DNA from 3 places in the Eubacterium sp. F2 genome. Region 2 is predicted to be linked to each of the others. Evidence: riboswitches for the same ligand, from Rfam matches in the RefSeq annotation. Region 2 holds a riboswitch; each other region holds the start of a gene.

Evidence for each region. Region 2 has a riboswitch for cyclic di-GMP ahead of ACI77B_RS00625 (InlB B-repeat-containing protein). Riboswitches for the same ligand answer to the same signal wherever they lie in the genome.
Region 1: linked by a shared signal. The riboswitch ahead of ACI77B_RS01610 (transglutaminase domain-containing protein) and the one ahead of ACI77B_RS00625 (InlB B-repeat-containing protein) in region 2 are both predicted to bind cyclic di-GMP.
Region 3: linked by a shared signal. The riboswitch ahead of ACI77B_RS02800 (hypothetical protein) and the one ahead of ACI77B_RS00625 (InlB B-repeat-containing protein) in region 2 are both predicted to bind cyclic di-GMP.

What each region holds. Positions count from the first base shown of each region.
Region 1 is NZ_CP176393.1:405,668-409,728, reverse strand. Features, by position in the region: gene ACI77B_RS01615 (NAD(P)-dependent malic enzyme) at 57-1,232, shown strand; cyclic di-GMP riboswitch class I at 1,418-1,503, shown strand; cyclic di-GMP riboswitch class I at 1,592-1,684, shown strand; gene ACI77B_RS01610 (transglutaminase domain-containing protein) at 1,832-2,704, shown strand; gene ACI77B_RS01605 (COG2426 family protein) at 3,219-3,668, shown strand; gene ACI77B_RS01600 (hypothetical protein) at 3,767-3,943, shown strand; gene ACI77B_RS01595 (class II aldolase/adducin family protein) at 3,906-4,061, shown strand, end outside.
Region 2 is NZ_CP176393.1:153,821-157,881, reverse strand. Features, by position in the region: gene ACI77B_RS00630 (InlB B-repeat-containing protein) at 1-1,141, shown strand, start outside; cyclic di-GMP riboswitch class I at 1,548-1,641, shown strand; gene ACI77B_RS00625 (InlB B-repeat-containing protein) at 1,911-3,773, shown strand; gene ACI77B_RS00620 (PFL family protein) at 3,965-4,061, opposite strand, start outside.
Region 3 is NZ_CP176393.1:693,015-697,075, forward strand. Features, by position in the region: gene ACI77B_RS02795 (Cna B-type domain-containing protein) at 1-1,262, opposite strand, end outside; gene ACI77B_RS02800 (hypothetical protein) at 1,411-1,719, opposite strand; cyclic di-GMP riboswitch class I at 1,791-1,874, opposite strand; gene ACI77B_RS02805 (PD-(D/E)XK nuclease family protein) at 3,511-4,061, opposite strand, start outside.

The DNA.
Region 1 (4,061 bases), 250 kb from region 2:
TACAGTATATATTTTTGAAAATATGAGTGGATTAGAAATTTGGAGGGATAATTAGTATGGATTATGCAAAGGAATCTCTGCGTCTGCACGGTGAATGGGGCGGTAAGATCGAGGTTGTTTCCCGTGTTCCGGTAAAGGATAAGGATGATCTTTCACTGGCATACACACCGGGCGTTGCGCAGCCTTGTCTGGAGATCCAGAAGGATGAAAACCGCGCCTATGATCTGACAAGAAAGTGGAATATGTGTGCGGTCATTACAGATGGTTCTGCAGTTCTGGGACTGGGAGACATCGGTCCGCAGGCGGCAATGCCGGTTATGGAGGGAAAGTGCGTCCTTTTCAAGTCTTTTGCGGACGTTGACGCATTCCCGCTCTGCGTGGATTCCAAGGATGTAGATACCTTTGTCAACACGGCAGCGCTGATTTCCAAGTCTTTCGGCGGAATCAACCTGGAGGACATTTCTGCACCGCGCTGCTTTGAGATTGAGCGCAAGCTGAAAGAACGCTGCGACATTCCGATTTTCCACGACGACCAGCACGGAACAGCCGTCATCACCCTTGCGGGACTGACCAATGCTCTGAGAGTTGTCGGAAAGAAGAAAGAGGATGTCAAGGTCGTCACTTCAGGAGCAGGTGCTGCCGCAATTTCCATCACAAAGCTGCTGCTTTCCGCAGGATTTAAGGATATCGTCATGACCGACCGCCACGGCGCAATTTACAAGGGCCGCGAGGATGGAATGAATTGGATTAAGAAGGAAATGGCAGAGGTTACCAATCAGGAAATGCAGAAGGGAAGCCTTGCTGACGTTCTGAAGGGCGCAGACGTATTTATCGGCGTTTCCGCTCCTGGACTGGTGACAAAAGAAATGGTCAAGAGCATGAACAAGGATGCGATCATCTTCGCTTGTGCCAATCCGACACCGGAAATCTTCCCGGATGAGGCTGCTGAAGGTGGTGCTGCAGTAATTTCCACCGGACGTTCCGATTTCCCGAACCAGATTAATAACGTTCTGGCATTCCCGGGAATCTTCAGAGGTGCATTCGATGTCCGTGCATCTGAGATCAATGAAGAAATGAAGATGGCCGCAGCGCAGGCACTGGCTGACCTGATCAAGCCGGAAGAACTTTCTGCAGAGTACATTATCCCGAAGGCATTCGATCCGGCAGTAGGACCGGCCGTCGCAAAGGCTGTCGCAGAGGCCGCACGCAAGAGCGGTGTCGCGCGCATCTAAGGCAGAGGATGGAAAAGTCAAAGAGCTTTTCTATGATTTTACACAGTTTATAGAACTGTGGCAGACTACGCTGTACAAGGGCTGAACATCAAATCAGGACGTTTTTTGTGTAAAAAGTGAAGATTTATAAAGAAAACGCTTGATATCATCTCCGCCATTTGCTACAGTACTAATCGAAAGGGTTGAAAATTAAAAGGCACCCATACCGAAAGGTATGTTCGCAAAACTAGAGGGCCTTTCTCCGGAAGGAGAGTGGCAGCCAGCTGCATTAGTTCGACGTAAACGACGAATGTAAAGCGATTACGGGTGTTTTAGAGTACCTGTAATCGCTGTTTTAGTTTTCAGATCCGGTCAATTAAAGTCTTCAAGGGCAAAACAGCCGAAAGGCTGTGACGCAAAGCTAAAGGGTCTTCCTCTGTATGAAGATACGGAGATGACAGCCAGTTGCATTCTTGAGTCGTCTGGGTCTTTTTCGTGCCCGAATTTCTGCCACGATTATCGTATGGTGGAGAATTCGGAAAGCTCGAAATGTTAACACTCGCGGCAACAGGCACTGATCTGGGCTTTGCTTCCTTGCATCATGGAAGGGAGTATGCGGTATGAAAAGCGAAAGGAAAGAAAGGAACGTATTCGCGAAAACAATCATTCTCGTATTAACCGTTATTGTATTCATGGCAATGGGAACCGCTGCATCGTATGCGGATGATAACACATTCACCAGCTACAGCGATGCACAGAAGTACATTTACCAGAATGTCATGGAAATGAATCCGGAAATCAACTACACGCTGAAAGTAGACAGCATGGGTTCCGCATTTGATACATTTTCTTCTACCAGCATTTCCGGCCTGACCAGTCTGGATGACGGACTGAATACGGCAGGAGATTATGCGGCATGGAATCTGTATAACGGCGATGAATTCTCCTACAGCTGTGAAAAAGTTGATGGACAGTATGTCATTCACGTACAGGACAAGGTCAGCTACAGACTGAGCAAGAGTCAGGAGCGGACCTATAAAGAGAAGTTGAACAGCGTAATGGCATCCATCGGAACAAGCGGCAGCGACAAGCAGAAAGTAAAAAGAATTTATAAGTACGTCACGAAAAATGTGAAATACGATTACAGCTCAAATCTGAAGGATACAGCGTATACAGCCTATGCAGCACTGGTAAATAAAAAAGCCGTCTGCAACGGATATGCGGCTCTGGTTTACGACATGTGCCGTAAAGCAGGTGTTCCCTGCAGAGTAATCGTAGGACAGGCAAACGGCGGACTTCACGCATGGAACCTGATCAAGATCGGAAACAAGTGGTATAACGCTGATGCAACCTGGGATGCAGGAGAAAGCAGCTACCGCTATTTCCTGAAGTCTGATAAGCAGTTCAGAGGACATAAGCGTGCAGCAGCATACCGTTCCAAGAGATTCAAGGCGCTCTGCCCGACCTCCGCTTCAAGCATGAAAATCAAGTAGATCTTCATCCGGAAGAATGACGGAGTTCAGAAATCATCAATCTGCGATGTTAAAACTAGAATTGCGATATAAAATATAGATTTTGCGATATAAAGATAAATTTGCGATATTGAAAATACATTTTGCGATATAGAAGATAGAGATTCCGCGAGCCGGGAGACGATCACCCGGCCCGCAGTGAAAACCAGGGCCTGAGGGCCAGATTAATTTATGCGATATAAAATATAGATAGAGAATCAGACGGCTCAGCGAAAGCAGAAACTTTCGTGGAGCCGTTTTCCTGTGTGAAACAGCATGTCCTGCAGCAAAGTGTGGGGCAGACACAGGAACTTGACATGAAACGGCATGAGAAAGACTGCGGAAAAGACGTCGGAGACGTGTAGAAATCATGCTTTTCAGAGTTTGTGGACAGTTGAAAATACATACCGCTATTCGAATTGTATGCTATAATATTGTAAAATTTTACTGGAAGTTCTGCCAATGGTGCAGGCAAATGCAGCGGAGAGGAAATTGCATGAAGGTACTTCTGATTGAATTTTTAATGGCAATGGTGCCGGTGGTGGAACTCCGCGGTGCTCTTCCGTTTGCCATTGCGAAGGGCGCAGCGCCACTGGCCGCGTATGTTATCGCGGCGGCGGGGAATCTGCTGCCGGTTCCATTTATTATTCTGTTTCTGCGAAAGCTGATTTTGTTCTTACGGGGAAGAAGCACATGGCTTGACCATATTCTGGACCGGCTGGAACAGAAAGCGGAGAAAAACAGGAAGAAGGCAGAGCGTTATGAATGGCTGGGCCTGTGTATTCTGGTTGCGGTACCGCTTCCCGGAACTGGAGCCTGGACCGGCGCGCTGGTCGCATCGCTGGCAGAAATGAGGATGAAACGGGCGCTTCCGAGCATTACTCTCGGGGTGCTGATTGCGGATGCAGTCGTCCTGGCGGTCAGCATGGGAATTAAGATTTTGTAGGGAAAGCGACACTGTTAATTTATGGAAAATATGTAATGTTTTCCATATGGACGCATATTCATCCGTACGATATAATGTCAGTATTGAGGAATTTTATAATGCCAGTTCATAAAACGGAAGAACTTTACGTTTATGAACATACTGTACTTCTGATGAACGGAGCGGCGGAACAGAGACTTACAGATGCTTCTGCCGTAAGACGTCAGATGCTGCAGAGAATGGGAGAGGTGAACAAGAATGGATCAGAAACAGCTGATTACGGAATACGCGGATAAAATTGCAGCGCTTCCGTACTCTGCGGGGCCTGCGCCAAGAATCATTCTTAAAAAAGACGGAAGAATTTTTGCCACAAAAAGAGGAACGGATTTCCGCTATATTTCCGATGAGGATATT
Region 2 (4,061 bases):
GCCGGCACTCTGGTTTGAATACTATGATGGCGATAAACTGCTTAAAACTACAGATGACTATTATAAGGATACGGCAATTCCTTCCTACGAACCAGAGAAGAAGGATGGTATGAAGTTTATCGGATGGGCAGATAAAGATGGAAATCTGTATGCAGAAGACCAGATTTTTAAAGTTCCAGAAATCACAAAAGATAACGGCAATGTGGGTCCGGTGAAACTGTATGCCAAGTGGAAAGAAAACTCCGCTCCGTACGTTCCGGTTACTCCATCCACTCCAACCGAAGAGCACACCGTCACGTTCCACCCGAATAACGGCGAATCAAACTTCACACAGACCGTTCCGGACGGCGGCAAGGCTGTTCAGCCGGAAGATCCGGCGCAGGAAGGGTATACCTTTGACGGATGGTTTACAGACAGCAGTCTCACACAGGCTTACGATTTCAACACTCCGGTGAAGGGGAATCTCGATCTCTACGCCAAGTGGACCAAGACCGTAAAACCGGTTAATCCGGTCAAGCCGGTTAAACCTTCCAGGAAGGTCACAGGAATCCTGCTTCCTAAGGTCATTGCCAACGGCAGCAGTGAGCAGACATTTACATGGACACCGCTGACCAATGTCGATGGATACTTTGTCTATGAAGCGTACTGCAATACCTATAAGAATGTTCACCCATTCAAGAAGGTGGCAGATGTCTCCGCCTCTTCTCCGAGAGTGTACAAGCGTTCCGGACTGAAAAAGGGCGCTGCATATAAGTACTACGTTGCAGCATACCAGATCAAGGATGGAAAGAAGCAGATCGTAAAGAAGAGCGTTACGGTTCATTCTGCGGCCGGAAACCTGCTGAAGACGAAGAAGGCAGCATACACCAACGTGAAGAACGTCAGTGTGAAGAAAAATGCGGTAACCCTGAAGATCGGAAAGACCTATAAGATTCAGCCTTCTGTTAAGGGTGTTTACTCCGGATATGCCATTCTGCAGAAGAGCCATGCCCCGATGTACCGCTATCTCTACATTAAGGATGGAAAGAACATCAGTGTAGATCAGAACGGAAATGTCAAGGCATTGAAAGCAGGAAAGTGCAACGTATATGTACTTGGTACCAACGGTGTCAGAACGAAGGTTGCTGTAACCGTTAAATAGCCGATGAAGTTTCTCGGAAAAGAGAAGATCGGCAGAAAAAGAAGTTAACACATTGCAGTGCAGAAGCCGGCAGCGGTTCATCATCCAGGTGAGCCCTGCCGGCTTTCTCCTTGAAGAGGAAATTTTTGTTCGGGCAGAAGAGGGATGGGAAGAGACTGCGGATGATTGGAGCGTGAATTACAGCTGAATGCATAAGCGCTCTCGATGTTAGAAAATACGGACTATTGTTTGCAATATAAGATCGTAGAAAAGGAGTATGGTAAGTCAATATCGAAAGAAATCGGGTGAATATAGGAAATGACATTGTGATGGAATTGTGTTGGTGATAAGGTAAGAAGAAATCAGAGATCCTATCTGAGTGCACTGCGATAGTTTATGATTCAATCTCAAACATTTCTCAATACGGATATGAAAAGAGCAAACTGGTCGTGAGGTCAGGACGCAAAGCTACAGGGTCTTGCAGGACAAATTGCAAACCGGCAAGACAGCCAGCTGCCATTCCTGTAACTGCAAAGCAAGAATGGAGGTATTTACGATGAGAAGAGAGAGCGGACGTATGCATAGCGTCATGGGAAATAGTCGAATTTCCCGAATCACCAGACAATCATTGCTTATTCTGCTTGCTGTGGTGATGACGATTATTTTTATTCCGATAAACAATGCGTGGGCAGATAGTTCAGCGCCAGATATTCCGACGATTGTATCGGATAATAGCAGTAAAATTGGAAGTAATAACACCCAAAGAAACAATCTGAACGAAACAGGAATAATGACGCAGCTGAATCAGGATTTAACAACCATAAAAAATAACGGCTCCTTTTCTAACAACAGTGGATCTGTTGTAATCAATGACGATGCGGCAAATCAGTCTGTTGTTCTTACAGTCAAGACGAGTACAGAAACCAAGACATTGACACTGGGGTGCAGCGGCGATACCGTAACCAGTGTTAACGGACAGAACCTGGAAGGCTGGTTAAAGAATGTCAACAGTCTTACATCTCTGGGGAATGCTGTTGTTACTCTCGGTACTCCGACAAATAATCAAGATATTATCACATATAATGATGCGGTGGAGAAGTATATGGAGGCAGCGGATGATGAGCAGATTTCTCAATCCCCGTCCGGTTTATCCTATAACGAAATGTACAGTATGTTCACCGATAATGTTAGTGATGTAATTCAGAAATATAATAGCATTGCGAACGTTGAAAATAAAGAGAGTTTAAAGAGACTGCCGGTCCCAGCTTTCATGACATTGCAGTCACTGGAGTCGATTCCATATACGTACCATGTTGAATATAAACCAAATGCGGGAAATGATACTGTTACTAATTTCCCGAGATCCTGGACGGTGACTACTTCAGTAAAAACATACGGAAACTGGGTAGCAGCTGCTATTCCGAAACGAGATGGGTACACATTCCTGGGGTGGAGCACTAAGCCGGACGGGAAGGTAGAATATCAACATTCCGGAACAGGTACTAAAATATCTCTGACACGCGAAAATCCGTCGTTGACGTTATACGCAGTATGGGCGAAGCAGGGTCAGCTGTCTGTAACCTATAAAGATGGTATGGACGGAAAAGTTTTCCAGGATATCAAGTATGAAGGCCTGGCAAAAGATTCCTACACCCCGGCATTTTCTTGGATCCCGGTGAGAGATGGATACACGTTTATCGGATGGAGCCCGTCAATATCTACTAAAGTTACGGAGAATGCGGTTTATACTGCACAGTGGAAGAAGACAGAGTCGGGAGGTTCAGGATCATCTGCTGTAATAACTGTTCCGAAAGGAAGCCATTTGGTTACATTCCATCTTCAGAATGGCCAGTCTGATTTGAATCAGGCAGTTGTGGACGGCGGCTGGCCAGTTGAACCGAGTGCAAGCCGTTTGACCAGGACGGGATATTCTCTGGAAGGCTGGTCTCTGGATGCAGCGGGGACACAGATGTATGATTTCATGACACCGGTGACGAGTGATATGGATCTGTATGCGCAGTGGAAAGTGGTTAACAAACCAGTAAATCCGCTGACACCAGCTAGTAACGATGTTCTTCTGCCTTGCGTGCGGTCTTCTGGAAAGACGTCTCAGACGCTGACCTGGACCAAGGTAAATAAGGCGAATGGATATGATATCTATTTCGCAAAGTGTGACACAGCATATCATGTTTATCCGTTGAAGAAAGTTGCGTCAGTAAAAGCTACACAGACAAGAGTATATAAGAAAACTGGTCTTAAATTCGGTGTACCATATAAGTACAGTGTTAAGGCATATCGAATCGTGAACGGTAAGAAGAAAATTATACGCAGCAGCGTATCCGTTCATTCCATTGCCGGAAATGCAAATGCAAAGTATGCAAATGTGAGAGCCGTGAAAACGACAAAGAAGACCGTTACGGTAAAGAAGGGCGGCAGCCTGCAGCTGAAAGCGTCTGCTCTGGGATATCGCAGCGGAAAACAGGTTCTGTCTAAGGGTCACTGCCCGGAAATCCGTTACATCAGCAGGGATAAATCCATTGCAGCAGTAACAGCATCCGGAAAAGTCAAAGGCAGGAAGATCGGATCCGTAAAGGTTTACATCCTCGGAAGCAATGGCGCAAGAACGGATGTAACTGTGAAGATTGTAAAATAACTCTTCTCCGGAAGGAGATTAGAAAATGAAAATGAGAATTTAACGCATTGCAGTGCAGAAAGCCGGCAGCGATTCATCAGAACGATGACCGCTGCCGGCGTTTTTTGTTTCCGGAATGGGCGGTGGAAAAAGCCCAGATCCACAGCTGCGAAGTTCCGCGCTGCGGCATCAGACTAGTCTGGCCGTGATACTTAGTTCTTCAGGCTCTGCAGCGGGGCAGGGATGCGTCCGCCGCGGTGAATCATTTTGGCAGGGGACTGACGGCGGACATTCATGACCGGGCCGCTT
Region 3 (4,061 bases), 540 kb from region 2:
CCAGGCGGGAAGATTGTACATGGCAGACTAGAAAGCGATCCAAAGATTGAGATATTATTACCGCTCCCTGGCCCGCTGTATATTCCTGTTTTTATATATCCATCATCAATCTCACTTGCTGGACATTCCCATTTTGTATTTCCGGCAGAATCGACAAGTTTAATCGATTTAACCTTTGTCCTCATACCATTAACATTATGGCCCTGCGGATCAAAATAATCATCCAGCTTAACTTCACCTGCTGGAGGTCTGGTTTTAAATGTCAATGTTAATGTGAAATTCCACGTAATTGAATGTTCTTCCGGGTCATATGTCCCTGAACCAGTCTTCTGCAGGTCAATCGAATTATCCTTCGGCAGGGAGTAATCTACCTGACAGGTTGTCGTGACTTTTTTATTTTCCTCGCCCTGAGGATATGCCTCCGCCTGATTTTCCTCATAATATCTCTGGTTATAGGTCAATTTGTCATAGTCACTGGCGGGAACCCACTCAACAGCGTCATAAGAAAAGATATAATATGCGCCTTTCTCCAATGACTCAGATGGTTTGGCCGGTATCATCTTTATCCCATCTCTGGCGCCCTCACCACCAAAGGCAGGTGTAGAAAATGACTGCATTCCCTTTGAATGCCCCTCTGCATCAAACAACTCCAATCTTGGAGATTCATAGTGATTGCTGTCATGGTCCTGTTCGGTCAGCCAGTGCGTGACACGATCATTCAGTACGATGGTCTGATCTTGATCCATGCCATTCGGAACAGTAATTTTGACCTCATAATGACATTTGAACCAGTATGCAACCGGGATTCCCGAGTTTACCGGTTCCATCTTTTTACTTGTACATTTTTTCGAAATCGTCAGCGGCCGCGTATCTTCAAATTCAAATGGAATGGTCACATTGTCATTAAACTTGACCCATCTCTCCTGAGACCCTTTGAATTTATCCGTCTCCAGATTTCCCCAGAGCGTGATATTACCGTCGATCTCCGTTCCATAGGCAGAGTCATCCTTATCAAAATGCAGCGTTATGATATATCCATTACCTCTGATGTCATATGTGCCGATTTTCTTATGCGCATCATTATAAATTATTCCATCATCGGAATTATGAAAGCTAAAATACTTGCAAAGCGGACTTCCTGTATAAAATACTGTCCCGTGCCAGACTTCATGATCATCGATCAGATCCTTTGTCGGGATTTTAAATGCCACAACGGCTTTAGCAGAAAGAGTCGTCTGTGAAGCCTCACTCTTCTTAAACAATGCTACACCGGCATCATTCGTTACCTCTTTATTCTCCTTGTCCAGAGCAGAAATACTGGTTCCCTCTTTCGTAATGTATTCCCTAAGCTCAGGAGCCTGATATGCAGGGTCCGGCTGATTATCATCCTCAGCCGCGGCCTTGCTGTCATCAGAACTTTGCGTACCCCCCCCTATTTTCAGAATTCAGCTGTGACTGCTGGCTGTCCGCCGTCTTCACGGCCTCCTGCGCGCCCTGATTTACAGCCTTCTCTTCCGCCTTCTGCTCCGCGGCCGCGCTGCCAGATTCACCACTTGCCGGGGAAGTTTTGTCCACGGACTGTGACGCCTCCTGCTGTGTCCCGCTCTCCGCCACGGCTGCCAGCGTGCCTGCCGGCATAAACGTAACGGCCATCAGAACGGCCAGCGTCAGAACCATCAGTGTGCGCCATGCCGATCGCTTCTCATGCCTGCCTCTCATTTTACTCTCCTTTCCTCAACATTGCATATTGCACAATCCTGCGGACAAAAGAAAAAGCCGCCAAGGATATACCCGGCAGCTGGCTGTCTCACGGCCTTTCGTGAGACCCTGTAGTTTTGCGTCCCGGCATCACTGCCGGTTTGCTATTTACTTATCCATACATTCTTTCTATTCCATTGTCGCAGAACCATTGCACTCTTATATAAACATCATATCATTTTTAAAATCAGGGTCAAGAATTTTCAGTAACTTTACAATAGCTTACCCAGGGCTGTTTCGTTCTTCGCCGAAGGTGCCCAAGCCTTCATTGTCATGGATTTCCGCCTCCAGTCCTGAAATCGATGGCCGCATTCCTGAACACTTCTCCAGACAAGGCGCAGATGTGTATCCAGTTATTCTTGTCAGACAATTAAATTTCGCATACATTCAGGATGTTGGCTTCCGGAACACGCATCGATTTCACAGTATTTTGTTGGTTGTTACCTTATGTTGAAGCTCGTGAGGCCTGGCGCAGCTGAAATGGAGTTGATACGATGATAAGCGATCTGTGAAGCGGAGATGATGAATAAGGCGAAGGGAATGGTGAGACAGGTTTGAGTGCGGTGTGGAATAAAGCAAAGTATACAGAATACAGAAATGCAGGGCATTCATAAAATATTCACCACACAATGTGCGCATTTCCATACAAAGCGCCCTTCAGCTGTCGGAAAATACCGTCAAAATCCGGGATTCCCGAGATCGATTGCGCGCAATTCGGGAATCCCTTCTTATCGGTCCATTTCCCGAACTTTCCAGGCCGGCACTTTCGGAAAATGGCTCTTAAATGGCGATCTCCCGAACCTGGAGACACAGGGGCCCTGAAGATTCTTGAACATCTGACTTTTCCCGAATCCGCATGTAAATTGATCCTGATTATTATACAGTATACGCGTATAATAATTCATGGATAATTATATACACACATTTATTGCCTGCAGCAACAACATACGACCCGCAACATCCTCGGAAAAAGCCTGTAAAACCTGATTTCTCCGAGGCCCTGAAAAAAAGATCGGGAAACAGCAGATTATAGCGGTTTTCCCGAACAACTTCAACTGCCAGAAACTAAAAACACTGCATTCCCAGCAATGGCCACCGACAATGTTTTACAGATGGTTCTATTTTCTAATTTTTTCATCTGACATAACAATAATCGCCTCTGATCAAACAGCCGGGTGATGAAACATCTCGAAAGACCGCAGGCGCAGTCAGAAACCCTAAATACTTAAGAACCAGAATAAATCGTTTAATACGAGAAAACTGCATTCTGATTGATGGCCGATTACGGAGCATCTCGGAGGGCTGATGCCACAGCCAGACGGCCGCACAGACACGCACACACTACAAAATCAGAGAAGACCTGCATTCCCAATAATGCCCGCCGATGAATCCTTTTGGAAGGCCGTTGGCACAGTCGGACAGCCGCATATACATTACAAAATCAGGGCAGGCCGCATCTTTACAGATGGCCGTTGAGAGAGCATCTCGCAGGGACGATGCCACAGCCAGACGGCCGCATATACATTACAAAACCAGGGAAAGACCGCATTTCCACTAATGGCCACTGACAGAGCATTTCGAAAGGCTGATGGCGCAGTCGGAGTCAAATGGAAGAAACGGCGAGAGTACTGTTGCACAGTGAACGTTTCTGTTTGCGACAGACTCCGCCGTTTCCCGGATGGACTCCGCATCTGCGGCCAGCCTGAAGAACAGCTCTGGAATGCGGTCATCAGTCTGAAAATGCGGTCTTCCCTATTTTATAACATTATACTGATTCCCCCGGAAGGCCGGATCAAATCTGCAGATACTCTTGAATTCACAGTACTTGCAGGCTGTGTCGTCCCCGTTTTTCATCGGATGGATGTCGATGATTCCTTCGTGCATCTCTGTGATGAGTTCGGTGACTTTATCGGCGACATCGTTCTGGAGTTCCTGGAAGTCTTCTTCGGAAATCAAGGTTCCGCTCTTTCCCAGTTCGCCGCTTTTCAGCATTTTTACGGCAACAACGGAAGAGGACTCTTTTGGCGCGAGTTCGCCGGCAACTTCGCGGACGGTCTCCGGGTCGTTCAGAAGCAGGCCGTTCAGTTTGAAATGGCTCTGGATTTCTTTCTGGACCTGCAGTTTTAAAGCATCCGACGGTGTCCCCGCCGCCGGTTTATTTTTAACGTCGATGCGCGGTTCCTGAATGTGGAAGTAGAACACGCCTGCCGGCTGACGCACCTGCTCTTCTGCGGCCTGCATGTAGACCATGAGCTGGAGGCTGTATCCGGCGCGGATTTCCTCGACGTCCAGCTTGTGTTCGC